4 regions of the Mesorhizobium sp. HAY1-8B genome follow, and region 1 is predicted to be linked to each of the others. Evidence: riboswitches for the same ligand, from Rfam matches in the RefSeq annotation. Region 1 holds a riboswitch; each other region holds the start of a gene.

Region 1 (3,200 bases):
GACTTCTTGATCGAAGCGGTGTAAGAGCTGTCGGTCGAAGTAACAGCGGGCTGGTTGGCGCCATTGGAGCCATAGTTGTCGCTGCCGGCGAAGGCGCTGCCGGAGATAGCCAGAACGGCGGCGGCAGCAAGGATGATCTTCTTCATTTCAAGTCTCCTGAATTCTTCGAGTTCCGCCAAGGCGGCGAGCCGAGCCCACCGCCTGCTGGAAATCGACTGTTAGTTGTTGCCGAAGAGGTTGCGATCGGCACCCGTGACAGGCGCCTGAGCAGCCGGCTCCGACTTCTTGGTCGAAGCGGTATACGAACCGTCGACGGCAGCAGTGGCTGCAGGTGCATTCGAACCATAATGATCGCTACCAGCGAAGGCGCTGCCGGAAATGGCCAGAAGGGCGGCGGCAGTGAGAACAATCTTTTTCATTTTTGGTACTCCAGTATTTTTCCGTCCGTCTAGCGGCGTGTCTTGGGATTAAAATCGCGTCGTTCGGACAGCCCCGATGTGGGAAAGCCAGGTGGCCGTTTCCAATCACGAAGTTGTTCCGTGTGGACCAAGAGTCCACCACTTGAAATTGTACCAAAGCCTTCCGGATCAAACATTTTTCTTTTTGATATCAATCGATTAGATAAAATCAGCAACGCGATCACCTGATGTATCGCAGGCCCAGCGTTCACACCATGCTGTACGCACCGTCAACAGAAACGAACCGTTCGGTTCGATTTTAGAATCTGCTAATAGTCACTTTTCGAAACCGTTAACCTTTCTTGCTTCGATTCCGGGGCGATTTCGATAGCCGGCACCGTCTCCACCGAGACACGTTTCGTGGCCGTTGTTCCCGGCCCGCCCGCTGCGCAAGCGTGTCGCGCCACATGGATGCGATGTCGCTTTCATGCCGATGTGGCATGCGCTGTCGTGATTAGATCATGACCATCTCAGGTGCCGCTTCGTGACGACGGGGCGGAGAATTGGGAAGCCGGTCAAAGTCCGGCGCTGCCCCCGCAACGGTGGTGGAGTTCAAGTCGCAACGGGAGACCACTGGGCGAAAGCCTGGGAAGGTGTAGCGACCGTCCGAAAGGACACTCCAGAGCCCGGAAACCAGCCCGAGATTTTTGAACTCGACTGATCGCGGTGGGCGGTCAAGAGGTGGATAGTGCATGACCGGCGCTTCGCCGGGACTGCATCCGATCCTTCCTCCATCACCACCATAGTCAGTCCTTAAACACGAGGACAGGACATGGATGTGCGCAACGATATGCTGAGGCTCCTGGACAGCCGCAGAGAGGGTTTCTCGCTCGAACAGCCCTTCTACACCGACCCGGACTATTTCAAGCTCGACATGGAGCTGATCTGGTACCGCGACTGGCTTTTCATCGGCCATGATTGCGAATTGCCCAAGCCCGGCAGCTTCATCACCGTACAGGTCGGCGACTACCCGGTCGTGCTGGTGCGCGATCAGCAGGGCAAGATCAACGCCTTCCACAATTCCTGCCGCCATCGCGGAAGCCGGGTCTGCAACACGGACAAGGGCACGGCCGCCAAACTTGTCTGTCCCTATCACCAGTGGACCTATGAGCTCGACGGTCGCCTGCTGTTTGCCCGCCAGATGGCCGACGGTTTCGACAAGAGCCAGTTCGGGCTGAAGCCGGTCGCCTGCGAAAGCGTTGCCGGCTACATCTTCATCTGCCTGGCGAAGGAGCCAGCCGACTTCGCGCCGATGCGGGCGATGATCGAACCCTATCTCAAGCCGCATCGGCTCAGCGAGGCAAAGATCGCCTTCGAGAGCACCATCGTCGAAAAGGGCAATTGGAAGCTCGTCTGGGAAAACAACCGAGAGTGCTATCACTGCGCGGGCAATCATCCGGAGCTGTGCAAAACCTTCCCGGAAGCACCGACCGTGACCGGCGTGCAAGGCGCCGACAGCGATCCGGAGATGCTGGCGCACTGGGCCAAATGCGAAGCGGCCGGCCTGCCGAGCAAGTTCCGTATCGACCCGGCGGGGCAATACCGAGCCACGCGGGCGCCGCTGCTGCGCGATGCGGTCAGCTACACGATGAACGGCAAGCGGGCGGTGAAGAAGAACCTCTCCGACAGCGTCTCGGCCGACCGTATCGGCACATTGATGCACTATCACTACCCGACGACCTGGAACCATATCCTCATCGACCATGCCGTCACCTTTCGCGTGCTGCCGATCAGCGCCACCGAAACCGCCGTGACGACCAAGTGGCTGGTGCACAAGGATGCGGTCGAGGGCGTCGACTACGATCTTGCCGAGCTCACCCATGTGTGGACCGAGACCAACGATCAGGACCGCCGCATCGTCGAGGAAAACGCCCTCGGCATCCTGTCGCCGGCCTATGAGCCCGGCCCCTATTCGGAGCTGCATGAGGGCGGCGTGATCCAGTTCGTCGACTGGTACGCCCGCTTCATCGGCCCGCGCCTCGCCGAAGGCGGCCGGCCGGCGCTGCGCAGCGTCGCCTGAGAGGTTGAGGGATGAATGCGATGACCGACCTTGGCCTCTATCGCCATCTCGATCAGATGGCGCCCTGGAACGACAGGCTGCAGGTGCTGGAAGTGATCGGCGTCAGCGACGAGGCGCCTGACGTCAAGACCTTCACGTTCCGATCCGACAACCAGACCTGGTTCCGCTACAAGCCGGGCCAGTTCGTGACGCTGGAGCTACCTGTACCGGACGGGCCGCTGATGCGCACCTATACGCTGTCCTCCTCTCCGTCGCGGCCCTTCTCTATCGCGGTCACGGTGAAGGCGCAGGCCGGCAGCATCGGCACGCGATGGATGTTCGATCACCTGACACCCGGTTCGCACGTCAAGGCCTATGGGCCGAGCGGCGACTTTTCGCTGCACAGCCATCCGGCGGCCAAATACCTGTTCATCTCGGCCGGGTCCGGCGTGACGCCGATGATGTCGATGCTGCGCTGGCTGAACGACTGCGCGCCATGGACCGATGTCGGCTTCGTCAATTGCGCGCGTCGCGCCGAAGAGATCATTTTCCGCAAGGAGCTTGAGCTGCTCGGCGGTCATATGCCAGGCCTGTCGCTGGGCTTCATGATCGAGGAGCGGTCAAGCCGCGAGGGCTGGTATGGCCATATGGGCCGTATCGACGCCATCCGGCTGCCATTGCTGGCGCCCGATTTCCGTGAACGCGAAATCTTCTGCTGTGGTCCGGACCCTTTCATGCGCGCC
Region 2 (3,200 bases), 3.8 Mb from region 1:
AAACGCTTTGGCGGTCGCATGACCATGACCTTTGCCTATTTCGCCATGTCGGCAACGCTCATGGCGGCAGGCGCGGTGGGCGAGAGCGTGCCGCTGCTCACCGGCGCCTTCCTCTTGTGCGGCGCCTTCTTCACCATCGCGCTCGACGCCTTGGGTTCGACCGCCTTCATGCGTTCGGTACGATCTTATGAACGGCCGCAGATGGCTGCGGTCTACCGCACCTATCTCGATTTTTCCGAACTGACGCCGCCTCTGGTCTATTCAGTGGTGCTGGCTTTCTTCGGGCTGGGTTCGGTGTTCGTCACGCTCGGCCTGCTGGCGGCGGCGTGCGGCTTCGTGACCTGGCGCTATCTGCCGAAGTCACTGTGAGGATCACGGCGAAAGCGTTGCGTGGTGTTCGCGCACCCAGTTGTGGAAGCGGTGCAGTTCATATTCCTCGGGCATCAGCACGCCGGCGGCGTGCCGCATCGAGCGCAGGCCTCTCTGGTTGACCTCGCAGATCGCCGCATCCTCCTCCAGCACCTGTGTGCCGAAGGCGATGATGTTGTCGATGTCGGTCGCGGCCAGCGCCTCGGGCGCGAACAGCCATTCGGAGACAAGTTCCGTCTGTTCCGGCCCGAGCGGCACCAGCCGAACGGTCCTGACATAGTCGACATGGCCGACGATGAACATCGAGGGCAGGCTGGTGGCGTAGGTCTGGCCGGCGGCGCGTTCGGCTGGTGTCAATCCCGAGAAGACCGGCCCATGGGTCTTGCCGTCGCTCGACCAGGTTTCGGCGCCCGCCCGCAGACCACCGGAAAACTCCGGCGCGTCATTGTCGGCGTGGCGGGTCCATTCGGGGTCGTCATGCCGGCTCATCAGGCCGCGGCCATAGATCGGCACCAGCCGCGACAGGTCCTTGTGGACGCCCGGACAATGCAGGCACTCGTTGAAGTTCTCCCAAAAGATCTTCCAGTTGCAGTGCATCACCTTGCGCAGCACATGGCCTGCCACCAGCGTTTCCAGAGGCCAGTTGCCGAGATTGCCGGAGGCCGGGTCGAAGGATGCCTGCGCGGAGCCCGCCGCGTCCTCCTGCAAATTGATGAACACGAAGCCGCGCCATACCGAGAGTGCGACGCGATAGAGCGGATGGTCGGCCTTGTCGAAGCCGTCCGGCAATGATTTCGACGGCACGCGCACGAGGTCGCCGCGCAGCGAATAAGACCAGGCATGATAGGGGCAGGTGATCAGCCGCGCCTTCAGCCGGCCCTCGCTCTCCTGGCAAAGTTGGGAGCCGCGATGCCGGCACGTATTGTGGAAGGCCCGTAACGCGCCGGTGTCGTCGCGCAGCACGATGATGTCCTGCGTGCCGATGCGGAATCGGCGAAAGGCCAGCGGTTGGGCCAGATCGGCCTCGCGGCAGACCAGCAGCCAGTTCTTGTACCAGATGGCATCGAGGTCCAGTTGATAGGCCGCTGCATCCCAATAGGCCGATGAGGGCAGGGTGGGTTCGGCCTGGGTCAGGCCGTTATAGGGATGGCGCTCGCTGGCAATTGGCTGCATGGCTGGCTTCCTGTGAAGAGGCAGCCGACACCCGGCCAGCATAATTGTCAATTGTGGTGCCGATGACGGCGGATGTGGGCGGCATGGCGTAATCGCGCTGGTTACCGGCGGAATTTGGTTTGCCGGAGGCGATGATTCTGCCTATAGTCGCCGATGTCGTCGGTTCCATTTTGGAGCCAAGAGGGAATACGGTGCGGGCTGACTTGTTGCCCAATGCCGTTGCTGCCCCCGCAACTGTGTGCGGTAGTCCTCTCCATATGCCACTGAAGATTTGTCTTCGGGAAGGTGGGGAAGGGCGCTGATCCGTGAGCCAGGAGACCTGCCGGCGACAGGAAACTGACTTCGATGCCCTCGGGTGGAGGGTGAAAGGACAAGACATGACTACCGCTTCCGTCTCTCTCGGCGCCTCCGTTTCCTCGCAGTCGCGCTTCATGCAGCTGGCGCTCGCCGCGCTGCTCGGCACCTTCATCATCGGCTTCGTCGGCTTCTCGCATATCGATGCGGTCCACAATGCCGGTCATGACAACCGGCATTCGATGGCGTTTCCCTGCCACTGACGAGGATCTGACATCATGAATCTGTTTCGCAACGTCGTGTTCATCGCGGCGATCGCAGGGCTCGTGGCCGGCGTCGTTCTCGCCTGCATGCAGGCCTATGCCACCGTGCCGCTGATCCTCAAGGCGGAAGTTTACGAACAGGCCGAAGGCGGCCATAGCCATGACCATGCCACGGCGCCGGCTGATGCCGCCAGCGGCAACGCAATGAGTTCCGCCGCGCCAGCGGCATCGAATGCCATGAGCGCTGCCACCCCGGCTCCGGCCGCAGCGGCTGTTCCGGCCGAGGACGAGGGCTGGGCGCCTGCCGACGGCTTCGAACGTTTTGCCTTCAACGTGGTGTCCAACGTCGTTACCGGCATCGGCTTCGCGCTGATCCTGGTCGCTGTTTCGGAATTCGCCGGAGGCATCGGCAATTGGCGCCAGGGCGTGTTCTGGGGCCTGGCCGGCTTTGCCGTTTTCACGCTGGCGCCCGGCCTCGGCCTGCCGCCGGAACTGCCGGCCATGCCGGCGGCCGACCTCACGCAGCGCCAGATCTGGTGGGTGGCAACGGTGGTCGCGACCGCCATCGGGCTTGGCCTGATCGCGTTCCGCAAGTCGTTGCCGCTTGCCATCCTTGCCGTGCTGCTGATCGTGGCGCCGCACATCGTCGGCGCGCCGCAGCCCGATAGCTTCGAGACACCGATCCCGGAAGGCCTGCACCACCAGTTCGTGGTGGCGGTGACGCTGACCAATCTGGTGTTCTGGCTGGTGCTTGGCGCCGTCGTCGGCGTGGTGCGCGGACGCTTCACCGGCACCGCGACCAGCCTGCGCGACAGCTTTGCCTGATCGCGGCAAGCTGAGCTTCATCATTGGTGGCGCGCGCTCGGGAAAGAGCGCGCACGCCGAAACCCTGGCGACGGCGTTGCCCTCGCCATGGGCCTATATCGCCACCGCGCAAGCCTATGACGACGAGATGCGCGAGCGCATAGCGCTGCATCGGGCGCGGCGCGGCGCGGGCTGGACGACTATGGATGCGCCGCTCGACCTCGCCGGCGCGCTCGAGGCTTTGCCCGATAGCCACCCGGTGCTGGTCGACTGCTTGACGCTGTGGCTGACCAATCA
Region 3 (3,200 bases), 3.8 Mb from region 1:
CGAAGCCTTTCACACGCAGCACGTTTTCCTGTTCGGCGGCGGCCGCGACGCGCTTTGCCAACTCGTCCGGATTGGCGATCGAGGGGATGTCGACGATGAAGGTATCGAAGTCGTCATGCTCGTGGTCGAACGCGCCGTCATGATGCGACTTGCGGTTCTCGATATCGTCCTCGACAGCGAGACCGAGGCCGAGCAGCACCGAGGGGTCGACCTTGCCATGCGAGGTCGGCACGATCTTCACGGCGCGGGCGGAATGTTCGTTGATGATGGCGTTGGCTCGGGCCGAACCGGCGGTGTCCATCAGGTCGCTCTTCGACAGGATGATCAGATCCGCGCAAGCGATCTGATCCTCGAACACTTCCTCGACCGGGTCGTCATGGTCGAGGCTCTCATCCCCGGCGCGCTGCGCCTGCAAGGCGTCCATGTCGTTGGCGACGCGGCCTTCGGCCAATGCGGGGCCGTCGACCACGGCGATGACGCCGTCGACCGTCACGCGGCTCTTCACCGTCGGCCACTGGAACGCCTGGACCAGCGGCTTGGGCAGAGCGAGGCCCGAGGTTTCGATCAGGATGTGGTCGACCTTCGGCGTCAGCGACAGGATCTGGTCCAGCGCTGGCACGAAATCGTCTGCCACGGTGCAGCAGATGCAGCCATTGGCCAGTTCGACGATGTTCTCCTCCGGGCAGGTGTCGATGCCGCAGCCCTTCAAAATCTCGCCGTCGATGCCGATGTCGCCGAACTCGTTGACGATGATGGCAATACGCTTGCCGCCGGCGTTTTCCAGGAGATGGCGGACCAGCGTCGTCTTGCCGGCGCCGAGGAAGCCGGTGACGACGGTGCAGGGGACACGGGAGAGATTGCCGGTCGAATTTGGGGCGCTCATGATCAATCCTTCAACAGGTCGAGGGGAGGAATGCGGGCCACGAGGCCGCGCTTGAGGGAATCGGGCCGGCCACGCCATGGAATGAGGCCGTCCGTCGAGGTGGCGAAGAGCTTGGCGCCGGTGACGAGGTCGGCGCCGCTGGCCGCGGTCAGGTCGCCGAAGACATAGCTCCAGCAGCCGTCGCGCAGGATGGCGGCGCTCAGCCGGCGCTTGCAATTGCCGAGGCATTCGACCGTGCGGACGCGGATGTCGTCGCCCGCCGCGGCACGGCGCGTGTCCTCAGCCAGCAGTGCGCCGGCGCGGGGATGCGCGTCCGAGCCGGTCTCGTCGCGACAGGAGGCGCAGACGATGATGGTGACGCCGGCCAAGGCTTCGCCGTCGGCGGACGAATTGTCCGCTGTGCCAGCCGAAAAACTGCCGTTCTGGTCCAAAAAGCCGGGCTCCTTGCCCGGAAACCCGCCGGGCGATCGGATTCTTTTGTCGCAGACGGCAGGTCTCCTGGCTCGCGGATCATCGCCTTGGGTGCCGCCTTCCCGGGAATTCCCAGTGGCTTTCGGCCTTGGCTCTTCGCTTACAGTTGCGGGGACAGCCGCGGATTTGAGATTTTTCACCTCGCACCGCATTCCCTCTTAGCCCCTGCCGTTGCGGGCAGGGGACCGTCTGGACGGGATTTAGGCTTTTGCAGGCAGCGGTGTCAACGCGGGCTTACGACACGGCGATGTCGGCCAGCGCCGGGCCCAGATCGCCTGCCGGCGTCACGTCCATGCGTTCAAGGCCAAGCCAGCCCTGCATCTGCTTCAATTCCTCGAAGAGCTGCGCGGCGGTTTCAGGCGGGGCGCCGGGCTCGGGGTAGGCGGCATGGACGCGCAGGACGCTGGCCGGCCGGTCTGCCTTGAGGTCGACGCGCGCCACGATCTTGTCGCCGAGCAGGAAGGGGAGGACGTAGTAGCCGTATTGGCGCTTTTCAGCCGGCGTGTAGATCTCGATGCGGTAGTGGAAATCGAACAGCCGCTCAGAGCGCGAGCGCTCGAAGACGACCGGGTCGAACGGCGCCAACAGCGCGCGGGCCTCGATTTTCCGGGGCAGGCGCGCGTCCTTGTGAAGGTAGGCCGGCTTGTCCCAGCCTTCGACGCGCACCGGCAGCAACTCGCCCAACTCGACCAGTTCCTCCAGCCGGCCTTTCATATCGGCCGGCGACAGCCGGAAATAGTCGCGCAGGTCGCCCGATGTCGCCACGCCATGGGCGCGGGCCGAGATGCGCAGCAATTCGCGATGCGCGTCCTCGGCCGGGGGCGCCGGCAGATCGAGGATCGCCTGCGGCAGCACCCGCTCTGGCAAATCGTAGAAGCGCTCGAAGCCGCGGCGGTGCGCCGTGGTGATGCGCCCGGCCCAGAACAGCCATTCGAAGGCGTGCTTGGCATGGCTCCAGCCCCACCAGCCGCCCGAACCTTTCTGGCCTTCGAGCGCCGACGCGGCGATCGGGCCGAGCTCGACGACCGCGCGGTAAATGTCTTCTATATAGGCGGCGTGTTCGCGACCCCATTTGGCCAGCCCCAGATACATTTCATCGCCTTGCTCGGCGCGCTGCATGCGCCAGCGCATCAGCGGGTAGGTCTCGACCGGCAGGAACGAAGCCTCATGCGCCCAGTATTCGAAGACAGTGCGCTTGCGAGTCACGGCGGCATTGTCGAGCAAAGCGAACGGGTAGGGACCCAGGCGCGAATAGAGCGGCATGTAATGAGCACGCACCACCGCGCTGACGGAATCGATCTGCAGCAGGCCGGTACGGGAAAGCACACGGGCGAAATGGCGGCGGTCGGGTGTGCCATTTGGGCGCGGATCGAGGAACCCTTGAGCGGCGAGTGCAATGCGGCGGGCGGCGGCGAGCGAGATTTTTTCCTTCATGCAGGCATCACTCTGAGGGGCTTCGGCTGTGGGTCGGGTCTTTGTCTGGGCAGGTTCTTGTCGCAAAATCGGGTCCGCTTTTGCGGAACCTGCATGGTGATTCCAACCCATGCTAGCAGGGTTTTGGCGGCAACCATGTCAGGAGAGAAAAGTGGAGTAAAAGACGAAGGAAATCAAACAGGAGCGGATCGGACCAGTTTCTCCGGATATGCCGTCCAGGTCGGCGTTTTGAACAAGGTTTGACTTGCTTCGCTGGAAGTGCTGCGCTAACCCTCGCCGCGTTGCAGCATAGGCCCCTTAAAACGGTTCAGCGGTTAAACTGTCACGCTTCCGCATTAAGGTCCGGTGCTGTAATCAAAGTGGATTGGCGCCAACGGAAAACCGCTGCATGAACGCACTTCTCAGTTCGTAC
Region 4 (3,200 bases), 2.3 Mb from region 1:
AACCGCTTCTACACCCGCCAGATCGGGCTGCTCGACGAAGGGCTGCTGAAAAGCGCCTTCTCCCTGACCGAGGCGCGTGTGCTCTACGAACTGGCGCACCGCGACGGTCTGACCGCGACCGACCTCGGGCGCGACCTCGGTCTCGATGCCGGCTATGTCAGCCGTCTGCTGAAGAAGTTCGAGCGCCTTCACCTTATCTCCAGGTCAACGCTGGTTTCGGACGCCAGGCAATCGTCGATTGCGCTGACGACGGCGGGAAGGAATGCCTTCGCGCCGCTGAACAAGGATTCGCACGACCAGGTCGCGACCCTTCTCGATAGGCTACCTGCGTCGGAGCAGGACCGGCTGGTGAAATCCATGCGGACGGTCCAGGCTTTGCTGGGTGAAAGCGATGAGCCAAGGATCCCTTATCTGTTACGACCGCTGCAGGTCGGCGACATCGGCTGGATCACCCGCCGGCAAGGGATGCTCTACGCGCAGGACTATGGCTGGGACGAAACCTATGAGGCGCTGGTTGCCGAAATCCTCGCGGCATTCGTCAAATCCTTCGACCCGAAATGGGAACGAAGCTGGATCGCCGAGCGCGATGGCGAGGTCGTCGGCTCGGTCTTCGTCGTGCGCAAATCGGATCAGGTGGCGAAGCTGCGCCTGCTTTATGTCGAACCTTCGGCGCGTGGCCTCGGCATCGGTAGGCGGCTGGTCGAGGAATGCATCGGCTTTGCCCGTGCGAAGGGCTACAAGACGCTGACCTTGTGGACCAACGATATCCTGATCGCCGCCCGGCACATCTACCAGGCGGTCGGCTTCAAACTGACCGAGGAAGAACCGCACCACTCCTTCGGCAAGGATCTGGTTGGCCAGACCTGGGACTTGGAATTGTGATCTCCGCCAAGCCTTGACGGGTATCCAGATCTCCAGCCCGCCATTGCCGTTGTTCGGATCGAACTCCGGACCGTAGCGCTCGAATTCGGGCGCGTCCGCTATCTCGTGCCCGGAGGCCGGCAGCCATTTGTTCCAGATTGTATTGACGGTGCGGCGGATGGTCGAGATGTGCTCGCGATGCGCGAACACCGCATATTTCCGGGCTGGTATCCGCACCCGGCAGAGTTCCCTTGGAAGGTCGGAAAAATCGGTGATCTCGACACCGGCGACGTAGTCGAAATTGCCGGCGTCGTCGCCGTTGACGCAGACGCCGTAGGCGACGTCCAGGAGCGAGACTGGCTCGATGTCTTCTTTCGGCAGAAAGCCTCACTTGACTTCGCCGAGCGGCACGATTTAAATCGTAATGTAATTACATTACGTCCGCAATTTCAGCGCCGCCGCGGGATCGACAATGCATCGAGAAATCCGTTGCGAAGCAAATTGGGGAAAACTACGATCGAGTGGTGATGGTCCCCGAGTCGAAAGGCAAGGGGTGAAAAGGGAACACGGTGAGATCCTAAAAAGGTCGAAGCCGTGGCTGCCCCCGCAACTGTAAGCGGTGAGCAAGATCCGAAATGCCACTGGCCGGCAAGGCTGGGAAGGCAGGATTGAGCAAGGACCCGCGAGCCAGGAGACCTGCCATCACTGAGTTGACCGGACGGGGTGTGCCGGGAGGAAACGTGGACGTCGGTCTTGTCGGCCGGCTCGCCAACATCCTTCCGTCGCCAGTTTTGGAAAGTGACGGAAGTTGGACGGCGCTATCGATCACCACATCATCGTGTGCACGCTTTGCCGTGACGTTCCGACCGGCATCAGGTCGGGCGAAAGCCTGTGCGCCGATTTGCGCTCCCGGCTCTCGGCCCATGATGAACCCGCCGTGTCGCATGGCTTCACGGTCGAAGGCGTCGAATGCATGGCGGGCTGCGCACGGCCGCTGACGGTAGCCTTCCAGGCGCCGGGCAAGGCTACCTATCTCTTCGGCTCCGTCGATGCCGAGGCCGACGCCGGTGATCTCGTGCGATTTGCCAGGCTCTACGCCTCGCTCGCCGACGGCTGGTGCAATTCCGGAGAACGTCCGTCGCGACTGGCCGGCAAGACGCTGGCCCGCATCCCGGCGCGGGGCAAGCTGGCGGGTGATAGCCGATGACAATGCCACTCCTCGAGGCGCGCGACCTGGGTGCTGTGGCGAATGGCCGGAATCTGGTCCATGCGGTCAGCCTCTCTATCGCCACCGGCGATCGTCTCGCCATCATCGGCCCCAATGGTGCCGGCAAGACGACGCTGCTGCGCATGCTGTCGGGCATGCTCAGGCCAAGTTCGGGCGAGGTGAAGCTTGGCGGGCGACGGCTGGACAGGATCTCGACGGCCGAGCGGGCCCTGCACATGGCCGTCGTCGGCCAGACCGACCAGCCGGATCCGCGGCTGGCGGTGATCGACTATGTCGAACTTGGCCGCGTTCCGCATGCCGGCCTGAGGCGCAGGAGCGAGGAGCGCGACATTGTCGTCGACGCCCTGCGCCGGACCGGCCTTTTGCCGCTGCTCGGCCGCACCATTGGCTCGCTGTCTGGAGGGGAGCGCCAACGCGCCCAGCTGGCGCGCGCCATCGCACAGCAACCAAAGGTGTTGTTCCTCGACGAGCCGACCAACCATCTTGACCCGCGTGCTCGCGGCGAGCTTCTCGAACTCGTCGCCGGCTTCGGCATGACGGTGATCGCGGTGCTGCATGACCTGGCCCTGGTGGCGCCTTTCGCCACCAGGGTCGCGGTGATGAACGAAGCCCGGCTGCACGCGTTGGCCGCACCGCGCGAAGCGCTGACGCAACAGCTGATCCGCGAGATTTTCGGCGTCGACGTGTTTCGCCTGCGCCACCCTACCGAGGACCGTGAACTGACGGTGTTCGATGTTCCGAACCGCGCCGCGCCACCATCCTGATCGAACCATCCCTCATCAACGCTGTTCAACCAAGGAGCAAAATCCGTGAAACGTCTCGCCTTGTCGCTCGTCTTTTCCTTGCTGGCCTCTACCGCCTTCGCTTTCCCCGTCACCGTCGACAGTTGCGGCAAGCCGCTGACCTTCGACGCGCCGCCCAAGCGCGCCGTCATCCATGACCTCAACATGGCCGAGATGGCCTTCGCGCTGAAGCTGCAGCCGTCGATCGTCGGCCTGACCGGCATCACCGGATGGTACAAGGTCGGCCCCGAATTCAAGGCCGAGCAGGGCTCAATCCCGGAACTCGCGCCCAAATACCCGACGCTCGAGAACCTGGTCGCCGTCGAGCC

Evidence for each region. A riboswitch is a leader RNA that binds a small molecule or an ion and turns the genes downstream of it on or off. The one in region 1 is predicted to bind cobalamin.
Region 2: it holds a riboswitch for cobalamin, as region 1 does, so the genes downstream of both, AC1VON_RS24590 (CbtB domain-containing protein) here and AC1VON_RS06750 (aromatic ring-hydroxylating oxygenase subunit alpha) in region 1, are expected to answer to the same signal.
Region 3: it holds a riboswitch for cobalamin, as region 1 does, so the genes downstream of both, AC1VON_RS24810 (DUF1636 family protein) here and AC1VON_RS06750 (aromatic ring-hydroxylating oxygenase subunit alpha) in region 1, are expected to answer to the same signal.
Region 4: it holds a riboswitch for cobalamin, as region 1 does, so the genes downstream of both, AC1VON_RS17350 (DUF1636 family protein) here and AC1VON_RS06750 (aromatic ring-hydroxylating oxygenase subunit alpha) in region 1, are expected to answer to the same signal.

Annotation. Positions count from the first base shown of each region.
Region 1 is NZ_CP200321.1:1,351,287-1,354,486, reverse strand. Features, by position in the region: gene AC1VON_RS06760 (DUF680 domain-containing protein) at 1-146, opposite strand, end outside; gene AC1VON_RS06755 (DUF680 domain-containing protein) at 219-419, opposite strand; cobalamin riboswitch at 914-1,114, shown strand; gene AC1VON_RS06750 (aromatic ring-hydroxylating oxygenase subunit alpha) at 1,231-2,478, shown strand; gene AC1VON_RS06745 (FAD-binding oxidoreductase) at 2,499-3,200, shown strand, end outside.
Region 2 is NZ_CP200321.1:5,127,234-5,130,433, reverse strand. Features, by position in the region: gene AC1VON_RS24600 (MFS transporter) at 1-369, shown strand, start outside; gene AC1VON_RS24595 (aromatic ring-hydroxylating oxygenase subunit alpha) at 373-1,542, opposite strand; cobalamin riboswitch at 1,686-1,883, shown strand; gene AC1VON_RS24590 (CbtB domain-containing protein) at 1,920-2,099, shown strand; gene AC1VON_RS24585 (CbtA family protein) at 2,115-2,924, shown strand; gene cobU (bifunctional adenosylcobinamide kinase/adenosylcobinamide-phosphate guanylyltransferase) at 2,917-3,200, shown strand, end outside.
Region 3 is NZ_CP200321.1:5,170,287-5,173,486, reverse strand. Features, by position in the region: gene cobW (cobalamin biosynthesis protein CobW) at 1-883, opposite strand, end outside; gene AC1VON_RS24810 (DUF1636 family protein) at 886-1,314, opposite strand; cobalamin riboswitch at 1,355-1,559, opposite strand; gene AC1VON_RS24805 (winged helix-turn-helix domain-containing protein) at 1,589-2,788, opposite strand; gene AC1VON_RS24800 (NADH-quinone oxidoreductase subunit A) at 3,177-3,200, shown strand, end outside.
Region 4 is NZ_CP200321.1:3,684,977-3,688,176, forward strand. Features, by position in the region: gene AC1VON_RS17340 (bifunctional helix-turn-helix transcriptional regulator/GNAT family N-acetyltransferase) at 1-882, shown strand, start outside; partial or broken gene AC1VON_RS17345 (GyrI-like domain-containing protein) at 895-1,206, opposite strand; cobalamin riboswitch at 1,373-1,579, shown strand; gene AC1VON_RS17350 (DUF1636 family protein) at 1,670-2,068, shown strand; gene AC1VON_RS17355 (ABC transporter ATP-binding protein) at 2,065-2,853, shown strand; gene AC1VON_RS17360 (ABC transporter substrate-binding protein) at 2,899-3,200, shown strand, end outside.